3 regions of the Streptomyces sp. TAA040 genome follow, and region 2 is predicted to be linked to each of the others. Evidence: riboswitches for the same ligand, from Rfam matches in the RefSeq annotation. Region 2 holds a riboswitch; each other region holds the start of a gene.
What was found. A riboswitch is a leader RNA that binds a small molecule or an ion and turns the genes downstream of it on or off. The one in region 2 is predicted to bind cobalamin.
Positions count from the first base shown of each region.

Region 1: it holds a riboswitch for cobalamin, as region 2 does, so the genes downstream of both, H300_RS0101780 (cobalamin biosynthesis protein) here and H300_RS0113510 (ribonucleoside-diphosphate reductase subunit alpha) in region 2, are expected to answer to the same signal.
Region 3: it holds a riboswitch for cobalamin, as region 2 does, so the genes downstream of both, H300_RS0115365 (GHMP family kinase ATP-binding protein) here and H300_RS0113510 (ribonucleoside-diphosphate reductase subunit alpha) in region 2, are expected to answer to the same signal.

Region 1 is NZ_AUKR01000001.1:396,785-400,609, forward strand. Features, by position in the region: gene H300_RS0101775 (cobyric acid synthase) at 1-1,428, opposite strand, end outside; gene H300_RS0101780 (cobalamin biosynthesis protein) at 1,418-2,410, opposite strand; cobalamin riboswitch at 2,531-2,650, opposite strand; gene H300_RS0101785 (hypothetical protein) at 2,816-3,028, opposite strand; gene H300_RS0101790 (inorganic phosphate transporter) at 3,048-3,825, opposite strand, start outside.
Region 2 is NZ_AUKR01000013.1:101,222-105,046, forward strand. Features, by position in the region: gene H300_RS0113510 (ribonucleoside-diphosphate reductase subunit alpha) at 1-1,480, opposite strand, end outside; cobalamin riboswitch at 1,604-1,738, opposite strand; gene H300_RS0113515 (glycosyltransferase family 4 protein) at 1,872-3,038, opposite strand; gene H300_RS31855 (hypothetical protein) at 3,035-3,565, opposite strand; gene H300_RS31860 (sulfotransferase family protein) at 3,562-3,825, opposite strand, start outside.
Region 3 is NZ_AUKR01000016.1:1,918-5,742, forward strand. Features, by position in the region: gene H300_RS0115360 (ferric reductase-like transmembrane domain-containing protein) at 55-1,038, opposite strand; cobalamin riboswitch at 1,244-1,473, shown strand; gene H300_RS0115365 (GHMP family kinase ATP-binding protein) at 1,641-2,576, shown strand; gene H300_RS0115370 (pyridoxal-phosphate dependent enzyme) at 2,573-3,595, shown strand; gene H300_RS0115375 (ATP-grasp domain-containing protein) at 3,592-3,825, shown strand, end outside.

The sequences.
Region 1 (3,825 bases), on a different contig from region 2:
CGCGCCGAACGAGGTGTCGGGCGCGGGGACGAAATCCCGGCCCGCCTCTGCCGCGACGGTCCGCAGCAGGGCCCGCCGGAAGCCGTCGCTCTCCAGCGAGCCGTGCCAGTGGGTACCTCGCACGGCACCCGAGCGGCAGCCGTCGAGGAAGGGCTCGCCGCCGGTGACCTCGGCCACCCCGTGGTGGATCTCGTAGCCCCGCACCGGCTCGCCCAGGGCTTCGCCCTCCGGCCGCGCCAGGGTCTTCTCCCGGTGGAACCGCACCCGCACCGGTAGCAGGCCGAGGCCCTCGACCGTCCCGGCCCGGGACTCCACCTCGTCCTCGATACGGCTGCCCAGCAGCTGGAAACCGCCGCAGATGCCGAGCACCGGGCGCCCCTCGGCGGCCCGCCGTCGCAGCGCCGCGGCCAGCCCCCGCCGGTGCAGCCACTCCAGGGCGCGGACCGTGCCGCGGGTACCGGGCACGATCACCAGGTCGGCGTCGGCCAGCTCCTCCGGGCGGTCGCAGAACCGCACCACCACACCGGGCTCGGCGGCCAGCGCGTCGACGTCCGTGAAGTTGGACATCAGCGGCACAGGCAGCACGGCGACCCGCAGCACGTCCGCGCCGTGCGGCGCCGCCGTGCTGCTCTCCCGCACGGTGCCGCGCAGCGACACCCGCAGGCCGTCCTCCTCGTCTATGCCCAGACCGTGGCGGAACGGCAGCACGCCCAGCGTCGGACGCCCGGTGAGCGTGCGCAGCATGTCCAGGCCGGGACGCAGCAGCGACACGTCGCCGCGGAACTTGTTGACCAAGTAGCCCGCGACGAGTTCCTGGTCGGCGGCCGAGAGCAGCGCGGTCGTCCCGAAGAAGGAGGCGAAGACGCCGCCGCGGTCGATGTCGCCGACCACCAGCACCGGGAGCCGTGCTGCCCTGGCGAGTCCCATGTTGACGATGTCGCCCTGCCGCAGGTTGATCTCCGCGGGGCTGCCCGCGCCCTCGCAGATCACCGCGTCGTGGTCGCGCCGCAGCTCCGCCAGGCAGGCGGCGACTGTGTCGAGCAGTTGTCCCCGGCGCTCCGAGTGGTAGCCGCGGGCGCTCATCTCGCCCACCGGCCGCCCCAGCAGGACCACCTGGCTGGTGCGGTCCCCGCCGGGCTTCAGCAGCACCGGGTTCATCAGCGCGCTCGGTTCCACCCCGGCGGCCGCGGCCTGCATCGCCTGCGCCCGGCCGATCTCCGCCCCTTCCAGGGTGACATAGGAGTTCAGCGACATGTTCTGCGCCTTGAAAGGGGCCACTTTGACGCCGCGGCGGGCCAGCCACCGGCAGACGCCCGCGGTGACCACACTCTTGCCGGCGTCCGAGGTCGTCCCCGCCACCAGCAGACCGCCCCCCGTCGCCCGGGGGGTGCCGGCCGCGTTCCGGGCGCCGCCCCTCTCATCCGGCATGACGCCGCCTCCTCCCGGCGCGCCGCGCCTGCCGTGCCACGAGGGCGACGCCGAGCGCCAGCGCGCCGACCCGCCGGGACAGCCGGACGGCCGCCTCGATGTCCGCGGGGCCCGGGGCGCGCCCCCCGGCGTTCAGCACCGGTCGGTGCTCGACCCGCCCGCCGTACGCGAGGGTGCCCCCCAGACGCAGCCCGAGGGCTCCGGCGAACGCGGCCTCCACCGGCCCGGCGTTGGGGCTGGGGTGGCGGCCGGCGTCCGCGGCCCGGACCCGCAGGGCTCCTGCCGGGTCGGGACCGGCGGCCGCCGCCAGCAGTGCGGTCAGCCGGGAGCCCGGAAGGCCCAGCACGTCGTCCAGCCGGGCGGCGGCCCAGCCGAACCGTCGGTAGCGGGGGGACCGGTGGCCCACCATCGCGTCCAGGGTGTTCGCCGCCCGGAAGAGGGCCATCCCCGGCACGCCGCCGAGCGCCGCCCACACCAGCGCGCCCACCACCGCGTCCGAGGTGTTCTCGGCGACCGACTCGACGACGGCCCGGGCCAGGGCGGGGGAGTCGAGCGCCTGCGGGTCGCGGCCGCAGAGGCGCGGGAGCAGTTCCCGGGCGGTGCCGAGGTCCTCCTCTGCCAGCGCCTCGGCCACCAGCCGCGCCTCCCGTCCCAGCGAGGTGCCGCCGAGGACGGACCAGGTGACGGCTGCGGTGAGGGCGACCGCCGGTAGGCCGCCCGCGGCGTCGGCGAGCCGTCGGGGTGTCCCGGTGCGGCGCGCGGGCACCGCCAGAGCGCGGTCAACGGCAGCGGCGAGCACGGCGGCACCGCCCGCGCAGAGCGCGGTGTGCAGGGCGCCCGCGGCCCGGTCGTCGCGCCACAGGCGTCGTTCTGCGGCGGTGGCGGCCCGGCCGAAAGCGGCTACCGGGTGGCCACGGCGGGGGTCGGCGACCAGCACGTCGGCGAGGTAGCCGAGCACCGCGCCCGAAGGGGAGAAAGCCATGGCGTCGTCAGCCGGCCGTCTCACCCCGGTGGCGCGGAGGGGGCGGTGGCAGCAGCATGCCGGGCATGGGTGTGTCCTCACTCAGGGTCCGCGCCCTGGCTCGACGTGACCGGCGGTGAGAGTCTCCTGGCTCCCGGATCGGCAGCGCCCCCGGCCTTCCAGCCCGCGGGCCGTGACGTGGGTGGGGGCGTGCTCCCCGGTGACAGTGGCGGGACCGCGCCGGACTCGCACCGGCTTCCTCTCCTGCCGCCGTTTGGCAACGGGCAGTCCACCACGCCCGCGGGGAGCCGTCAACTCCCCTCTGACCTGCGACGGGAGAGTGCGAGCAGACACACCGCAGGGCACACCGCGGGAGCGCTGCAGTTCTGCTGCCGACGCCCCCGCGGTGTGCCGTCCGGGGCGGTCTCAGGCGGCGATGATGTAGATGCCGTAGGCCACGGCGACTCCGCAGAGCGTGTAGCTGAGGACGGACAGCACCCGTCCGCCCGCGCTGGCGGTGCCGTTCGCGGACCGGGCCGAGCCGCCCACGATGCCGAGGGTGAAGACGCCCACCAGAGCGATGGTGGCGAGGATACTGACGCCGAAGACGGCGCCGAGGGATGCCCACTCGATGTTCATTGCGCGGTTTCCTTCCTGGTCACCTGTTGGCGGCGGCCGGGTCGCCGGCCGGCCGGTCGCCGGTCCCGGCGTCCGTGGGGCCGGCGGTCCCGGCGCCGGAGGGGCCGGCCGGCGGGGGAGAGACGGCGAGGACGGCGTCGCTCACCGGGGTTCGCTCCCCGGCGGCGGGCGGCCCGTCGGTGCTCGACCCGTCGGCGGTGGCGGCGCCGGCCGGCGCCTTTGCGGTGCCACCGGTGCCCGGGGTGTCAGCGGTGCCACCGGTGTCGGTGACGCCCGCGTCAGCCGGGGCTTCGTGGTCGGTGTCGTTGACGTTCCGGTGGTCGACCACCTCGCGGCGGGAGGCGAGCCAGATCGCGAGGCAGGCAGCGAGGGCCCCCACGCCGACCGCGGTGACGCCCCAGTCGCCCTGCTCGGCGAGCAGGGCCGCGAGTGCGGCGACCAGTCCGGCGGCCGGCAGGGTCAGGGCCCAGGCGGCGAACATCCGGTTCGCGGTGCTCCAGCGGACGACGCCCCCCTTGCGGCCGAGACCGGAGCCCATCACCGAACCGGAGCAGACCTGCGTGGTGGACAGCGCGAAGCCGAGGTGGGAGGAGGCGAGGATGGTCACGGCCGAGCTGGTCTGCGCGGCGAAGCCCTGCGGCGGCGCGATGTCCGTCAGGCCCCTGCCCATGGTGCGGATGATGCGCCAGCCGCCGAGGTAGGTGCCCAGAGCGATGGCGATGCCCGCGGAGGCGATCACCCACATCGGCGGGTCGGCGTCGGCCCCGAGTGCGCCGCCGGAGATCAGCGCGAGCGTC
Region 2 (3,825 bases):
GGTCGAGGAAGGTCACGGCGGTGCGCACGGTGGCGTCCAGACGTTCCCAGTCCATCCGCAGTCCCGTATCCCCGGGGCCCGAGCCCTCCGGGGCGGGGGCCCCGCTGGGTTCTGCCGCGAGATGGGCCGCCAGATTGACCGATCCCAGGTTGCACACGGCCGTCTCGGTGTCGTCCGACACCTCCAGGATCTCGGTGCACAGGTTCGAGGAGTGGACCACCGCGCCGCGGCGCGCGGTCTGGTTCGCCGTCCGGTTGGCCGTGTCCTTGAAGGTCATCCAGCCGTTGCCGGTCTGGGCCAACGTCCGCATCATGCGGGAGCAGAGCCGCTGCGCGGGCACCGTCGCACGGGCCAGGCCCGCCGCCTCGGCCGCCCGGTAGGCGGTGTCGAACTCCTCGCCCCACAGGTCGACGAGTTCCGGGACGTCCGAGGGCGAGAAGAGCGACCAGTCGGCGCCGCGCTGCACCCGGCGCATGAACTCGTCCGGGATCCAGTGCGCGAGGTTCAGGTTGTGGGTGCGACGGGCCTCCTCGCCGGTGTTGTCCCGCAGCTCCAGGAACTCCTCGATGTCGGCGTGCCAGGTCTCCAGGTAGACACAGGCGGCGCCCTTGCGCCGGCCGCCCTGGTTCACCGCGGCCACCGAGGCGTCCAGGGTGCGCAGGAAGGGGACGATCCCGTTCGAGTGACCGTTGGTACCCCGGATCAGTGAGCCGCGGGAACGGACGCGGGAGAACGGCAGGCCGATCCCGCCGGCGTGCTTCGACAGCCGAGCCACCTGGTGGTAGCGCTCGTAGAGCGAGTCGAGCTCGTCGACGGGCGAGTCGAGGAGGTAGCACGAGGACATCTGCGGGCGGCGGGTGCCCGAGTTGAAGAGCGTGGGGGAGGAGGGCAGGTAGGCCAGCGAGGAGGTGAGCCGGTACAGCTCGGCGACCTCCGCGAGCGCCTCCTCGCCGGTGCCGCCGGCGAGTCCGCAGGCCACCCGGAGCAGGAAGTGCTGCGGCGTCTCGATCACTTTGCGGGTCGTCGGGTGGCGCAGCAGGTAGCGCGAGTGCAGCGTACGGAGCCCGAAATACCCCAGCCGGTCGTCGACGCCGTCCGCGAACGCGCGTTCCACGAGCGCGTCAGGGGCCTGACCGTGGCGGGCGGCGAAGGCGGCGGTGCCGTCGGCGATCAGGCCCAGCCGGTGGCCCGTGGCCACCGACGCGGTGAACGATCCGGCACCCTGCGCGGCCGCCTCGTCGGCGACGGCCCGGGTCAGGAGCCGTGCGGCCAGGGCGGAGTACTGCGGCTCGTCACCGATCATCCCGGCAGCGGCCTCGATGGCCAGGGTGCGCAGTTCCGCCTCGTCTGATCCGGCGTTCGCGCCGCGCAGTGCGGCATCGGCCACCCGCTGGGGGTCCGTGGCGGGCAGCCCGGCGGCGGGACCGGCCAGGGCGTCGAGCAGCGACGCCGACCGGGGTCGGGTGGGGGCGGTGGTCACAGGAGTGCTCTCCCTCGCTCGGCGGGGGCCTTCGAGGGCATGGAGCGGAAGCGCGTACGCGGCGGCGCCCGGGCAGAACAGGGCGTGCCGCTCAGCGTCCGTCGGCCCAACCCACGAGGCCCGGACGTGTGCAAGCAGTCAGCAGGTGATCGGACTCGCGCACGCGTACCGCGGTGCGCTCACCGTTGCGGGACAGTTCCGGACTCGCACCGGATTCTCCTGATGACAGCGGGACGAGCATACATCTTGTGGTGAGGTTCTTCGGTCAGCCCCACATCTTGTGGTGAGGGCGTGTCGGGTCCGCAACAGTGCGCGGGAAAGCCGGAGGGCGGCGGCACCGGGTTCCGGTGCCGCCGCCCTCCGGTCCACAGGCGCAGGCGGGGGAGCGTCCTCAGCGGCCCGCGGCCGTGCGGGCGGTGCTCAACTCCTCGAAGAGCTCCGCCCAGCGCGGCAGCACCTCCTCCGGTGCGAAGGACCGGGCGGTCTGGAGCGCAGCGTCGCCCGCTTCCATCCGCCGGTCCGGGTCCTCCATCAGCTCCCGGAGCGCCTCCGCCAGCCCGTCCACGTCGCGAGGGGGCACGAGGAAGCCCTCACGGCCGTCCGTGAGCACCTCGCCGGGCCCGGTCGGGCAGTCGAAGGCCACCACCGGCAGGGCGTGCGACATCGCCTCGATCATCACCATGGGCAGCCCCTCGAACCGCGAGGAGAGCGCGTACAGCGAGGCCTGGGCGAACTTCTCGTCCAGCCGGTCGGTGTAGCCCATGAGGAACACGTGGTTGTACAGGTGGAGTTCCTCGATCTGCGCCCGCAGCTCGGCGCGCTTCTCGCCCGTGCCGTAGATCCGCAGTTGCCACGGCGATTCCTCGTCCACCGTCTTGCCGAAGGCCTCGATCAGCATGTCGAAGCCCTTCTGGTTGACCAGCCGGCCGGCCGCGACCACCGTGTGGCCGGCGGTGGTCGACGGGACCTGCTCGATCTGCTGGAGGGCGTTGGGCACCGTCTCGATGCGGACGCCGGGGAGCAGCTTCTCGTAGTCCTCCCGGTCGCCCTCGGTGAGGACGGCGACCGTGTCGAACCTGCGGTATCCGCGGGCGATGGCCTTCTGCACGTCCTTGCGGTGGGTGCCCAGGTTCATGTGCTCCTGCGCCACCAGCACCGGCCCCTCGGGCGTGTGACGCGCCACCAGGAGGTTCAGCGCCGGACGCGTCGTCACCACGATGCCGTCCCTTATCCGGCTCACGCACCGGATGATCTCGCGCTCCACGTAGCGGTCGAAGATGTGGTACCCGAACTCCCCGGCCGGGATCTCCTGCGCCGGACGGTCGGCCAGCCGGGACCGCGCCCAGGACCACTGGGTGTCCGCATCCGCCCTGCGGTCCACCAGCGCTCGCAGCCGGATGCGCGGGTCGATGGTGAAGCGGGGCGCCTCCCCGGTGCGGAGCACGCTGATCAGCTCGACCTCGTGCCCGGCAGCGGCGAGGAAGTTGGCCTGGTTCAGGACCGTGCGAATCGTTCCGCCGGTGCCGTAGGCGTTGAGCAGCAGGTAACGGATCCTCATGAGCCCTCGCCCTCCCCGCCCGCGGCGGGCTCCGTCCGGCACAGCACGGAGAGGTTGTTCTTCACCGTGTAGAAGGGCCGGAGCAGGTGCGTCCCGCCGTCCTCGGCCGGTACGGAGAGCGCCGGGAACGGCATCACCCGCTTCTTGTCCTCGATGCCGTCGAGGACGCGGCCGATGCGCAGTCGCTCCTCCCCGGGACGGTCGCCGTCCGGGCGGTCCGCTGCCTCCCCGCCGGCCGGGGAGCTCGCGCCGCGGCCGACCGCCAGGTAGAGGTCCCACTTCTCCGGTTCCGCGGCGCCCGCGTCCCGGCGCGGCGGTACCAGGTCCGTGGCCGGTACGGTCGCCTCGAAGCGCGCCCCATGCCGCTCGACCGGGTAGCGCCGCTCGTGCTCCGGCGCGTCCCGCAGCACGAGCACCAGTTCCGGCGGGCCGCCCTCGGGCGTGTCCAGCACCGAGTACGTCTCACCCACGAGGCGGACCCGCTGGTCCCGGGGCCACACCTGTATCACTTCGGCATGGGGTCTCATACGCGTTGCGTACCGCCCTCGTTCGGGACCGGCTCGGCGGCCGGCGCCACCTCGTAGCCCCAGGCGGAGCAGATCGGGCCCAGCACCTCGGGCACCGTGTCCGCGGAGGGCAGCGGACGGCCGGACTGCACCGTGCCGGACCGGATCTTGTCCTTCCAGTCACCGAGTCCCTTCTGGAGCCCGCCGACCGCGTCGCCGAACTCCAGCATCCCCGGCTCCCACTCGATCTCCAGGAAGCCGCACAGCCGCTTCAGCTCGGA
Region 3 (3,825 bases), on a different contig from region 2:
CGCCGTCGCCTTGTCGCCAGCCATCATCCCCGCTCCGGGACGCCGTGTCGGCCGTCAGTCCGTCTCCTGGGTGTGCGGGGCCGTAGCAGGCGGATGGGTCGGACGGTCCCGCCCGCCGTCGCGGCCGGACACCACCACGACGACCAGCCCGACAACAAGGGCTGCTGCGACGACACGTCCGCTCGCGCGCGCCCACCAGGCCGGACGGGCCGCATTCGCCCCTCCCCTCGGCGGGCCCAGCCGTTCGGCCCGCCGTGCCGGTCTCAGCAGACGGAGCAACAACAGCGCGGCAACGGGTATCTGCAACAGCCAGAGAACGGTGCGCGGCCACTCACCGAACCAGACGTTGGTTCCGTACAGCAGTGTGTGCCACACGCTCAGCACGTAGACGACGATCACGAACCGGTGCAGACGCCGCCAGGTGTTCGCGCCGATGCGATGCCGGACGTAGAACAGCAGGCCGAGCGGAACTGCCAGGTACAGGGCCCCCTGGCCCAGGGGGATGGCGATCTGGCCGGTACCGGAGTCGTACCAGCCGGGCACGAAGCTGTCGGCGAAACCCACCCACAGGCGCCTGGCCCAGCCCACCTCCGACTCGTAGCGCACCAGCTCCGCAGCGAACATCAGCGCGTGGGCGAACATCAGCGCCGTGGTCGTCAGGCTCGTGGTGCGGTGCCAACGTTCCAACGTCTGCCGAGAGACAGGCGGCCGGGCGGTGCGCGGCCCCGACAGCAGCAGACCGAGTACGACCGTGCCCCAGGCCCACAGCAGACCGGACCAGCCGAACGCCTGGCTGAGCAGGTACATCCAGTAAGTGCGGGCGTCGTCCATGAACGGCATGACCGCGACGGTGTCCGAAGTGCCCGACTCCATGCGCACCCACAGCAACACGAACACGAGCGCCGTGACCACCACCGCAGCGGTGGCGTCGGGCAGGGCGGACCGCAGGTCGCCGCGCAGCGCGACGCGGTCCCCGGGAGGCCGCCCGCCTCCGGGCGGGGCTACTGACCCGCCGTCCAACGTGGCGTCTGGTGTCATCAGGGGCCTTTCGGGCATGGGCCACCGCGGCAACGGTGTGCATGTGTCGTGAGGGAACGAGTCTGGCTGATGGGGCGGCTATCCCCAGAGGCGTTATCCGGCCAAAGCTCCACCACACGCGTACAGGGGTCGCCCACGTACACGCTCCCCTCCGGATTCAGGACAACCGCCGAAGCCCCACTGTCTCAGGAGTACGAGCGCCCGTACGCTGAGGCACGCAGTCGGTTCGCGCCTCCCGTCCGCCCGGACACCGGGGGCGCGACGCAAGAGGGAACCCGGTGCGAATCCGGGGCTGTCCCGCAGCGGTGAGTGGGAACGAACGCCGTCGATGTCACTGGGCCCGCGCCAGGGCCCGGGAAGAGACGGCCGATAGGTGTCCGCCCCTTCGGCTGACGCGCCCGCGAGTCCGAAGACCTGCCGCTGCGTCCGCGTCCCGCGCGGGCTGTGCACGTGACCTCGTGGACTGGGTCGGCGGTACGGGCGGACGTACGTCGTGCGTGTGACCGCGCCTCCTTCCCTGTCGGTGTTCAAGGGCCGGTACGGAGGAGGATGGTGTGCGGGACCCAGCCGCTGCGCGTCGGCCTTTCCGACCCCGGGTCGACGTGGCGTCCGACGGACCGGAACGGGCGATTCTCGCACCGGTCGCGGGCGGGCTCCAGGAATGGGAGAGGTCACGCGGCACGGTGTCCGGCGTCTGCCACGGAACTCTGGGCGAGCTGTACCAGGGCCCGTTGCAAGCAGGCAGCACTCCGGAGATCGCGGTGGTGTCCTTCCCTGTGGACCGTCACTCCTGGGTGTACTTCACACCGAGGTCGACGGCCGGACCGCGGCGCTCGCCGGCGCTGGGTGAGAAGTCGTCAACAGCCGCGCGGATCTTTCTGGACCACTACGGTCTCACCCTGCCCCCGGGTGACTGGCGGACCCACTCCGAACTGCCGGTGGGCGTGGGGATGGCCAGTTCGACGGCGGATGTCGTGGCGACGCTGCGCTGTCTGTTCCGTGCATTCTCCCTGCCGTACGAGGAGGGCGTGGTCCTCTGCATCCTGGCGGAGATCGAGCGCGCGGACAGCGTCTTCCTCGACGAGTTCGCCCTGTATCTCAGTGGGCGGCACCGGGTGGTGCGGCGGCTGGGACCGGACATCGGCTTCCACACCGCCTTCGTCACGGAACCCGGCACGGTGGACACCGCCGCCGTCACCCCCCTGCTGCTGGACCACTACCGACACCGCGGCGAGGAGTACCAGCGGTGCCTGACCGAACTGGTGAAGGGCTTCGGCTCGCGCGACGCCGTCGCCGTGGCCCGTGCTGCGACGATCAGCGCCGCGTTGTCCCAGGAGGTGCTGCCCAAGGCGAGCTTCGGCAGTCTGCAAGCACATCGTGAGCGGTTCGGAGCAGACGGGATCTTCGTCGCCCACACCGGGTGCCTGGCCGGCTATCTCTTCGCCTCACGCCCATGCGCCCACGTCAAGGCCGAGCTCTCCGCGTTCTTCCACTCGCTCGGCCACCAGTGCACCTTCGCCCAAGGAGGCTACGGGTGATCCACCCCCACATCGCCGATGCCCTGAAGGTCCCGGACCTCGTCCGGCTCACCGATGGACTGGTCCTGCTGCGGTTCGAGTCGATGAAGATCTACTCGGCCCTGGCCGCCGTCCGCCACCTGCTGGAGCGGGGCGCGGTCCGTCCGGGCCAGACCCTGATCGACAGCTCCAGTGGGATCTACGCCTACGCCCTCGCACTGGCCTGCCACCGGTACGGCATGCGGTGCCACATCGTCGCTTCCACCACCGTCGACGCCACCACCCTGGCCCAACTGGAGGTGCTCGGCTGCACCATGGAACAGGTGAGGCCGTCGCGGAACCTCGGGCTCGACCAGGAGCTCCGCGTGCGACGCGTGCGCGAGATACTCGACGAACGCCCTGACCACCACTGGATGCGCCAATACCACGACGGCATCCACTACCTCGGATACCAGGAGGTCGCCGACCGGATCGCCGCGCAGTTCCCCGCCGCGCCGCTGACGGTCGTCGGAGGGGTGGGTTCCGGAGCCTCGACCGGCGGCATCGTGCAACGTCTGCGCACCCGGGACTCCACCGTCCGTCTGGTCGGCGTCCAGCCTTTCGGCAGCGTCACCTTCGGCAGCCAGGAGCACCACGACCCGGATGCGATCATCGCCGGCATCGGCTCGTCGATCATCTTCGACAACGTCCGCCACCATCTCTACGACACCGTGCACTGGCTGGACTTCACCCATGCCATGTCCGGTGCCGTCGCCCTGCTGCGCCGACACGCGGTGTTCGCCGGACTGTCCACCGGCGCCGGCTACCTGACGGCGTCGTTCGAGGCCAGCCGCCACCCCGACCGACTGCACCTGGTGATAGGCGCGGACACCGGACACCGCTACGTGGAACGCGTGTTCGCCCGGCATGCCGAGGCCCTGGATCCGGCCACGCTCACCCCCCGCGAGGTCCGCAGTCCGGAGGAGATGACCATGCCCTGGTCGAGGATGCTGTGGCAGCGCACGCCCTGCCCGGCAGGCTGGAAGGAGAGTGCCGCATGACCGTGGCCTGCCTGGAGTCTCTGACCTTCGGCCTCGGCCACCTGGTCCGCGCGGCCGACCAGTTCGGCGAGCGTGTACTGCTCCTCACCCGGGACCCCGCCCACTACGCCTACGAGCTGAACCGGCTGCCCACCGACGCCCTTGATGTCGTCGTGACCGACACCTTCGACGTGGAGCGCGTGGCCGCTCTGCTGAGGCGCACCCCGGAGTTGCGGGGGCTGGTCAGTTCC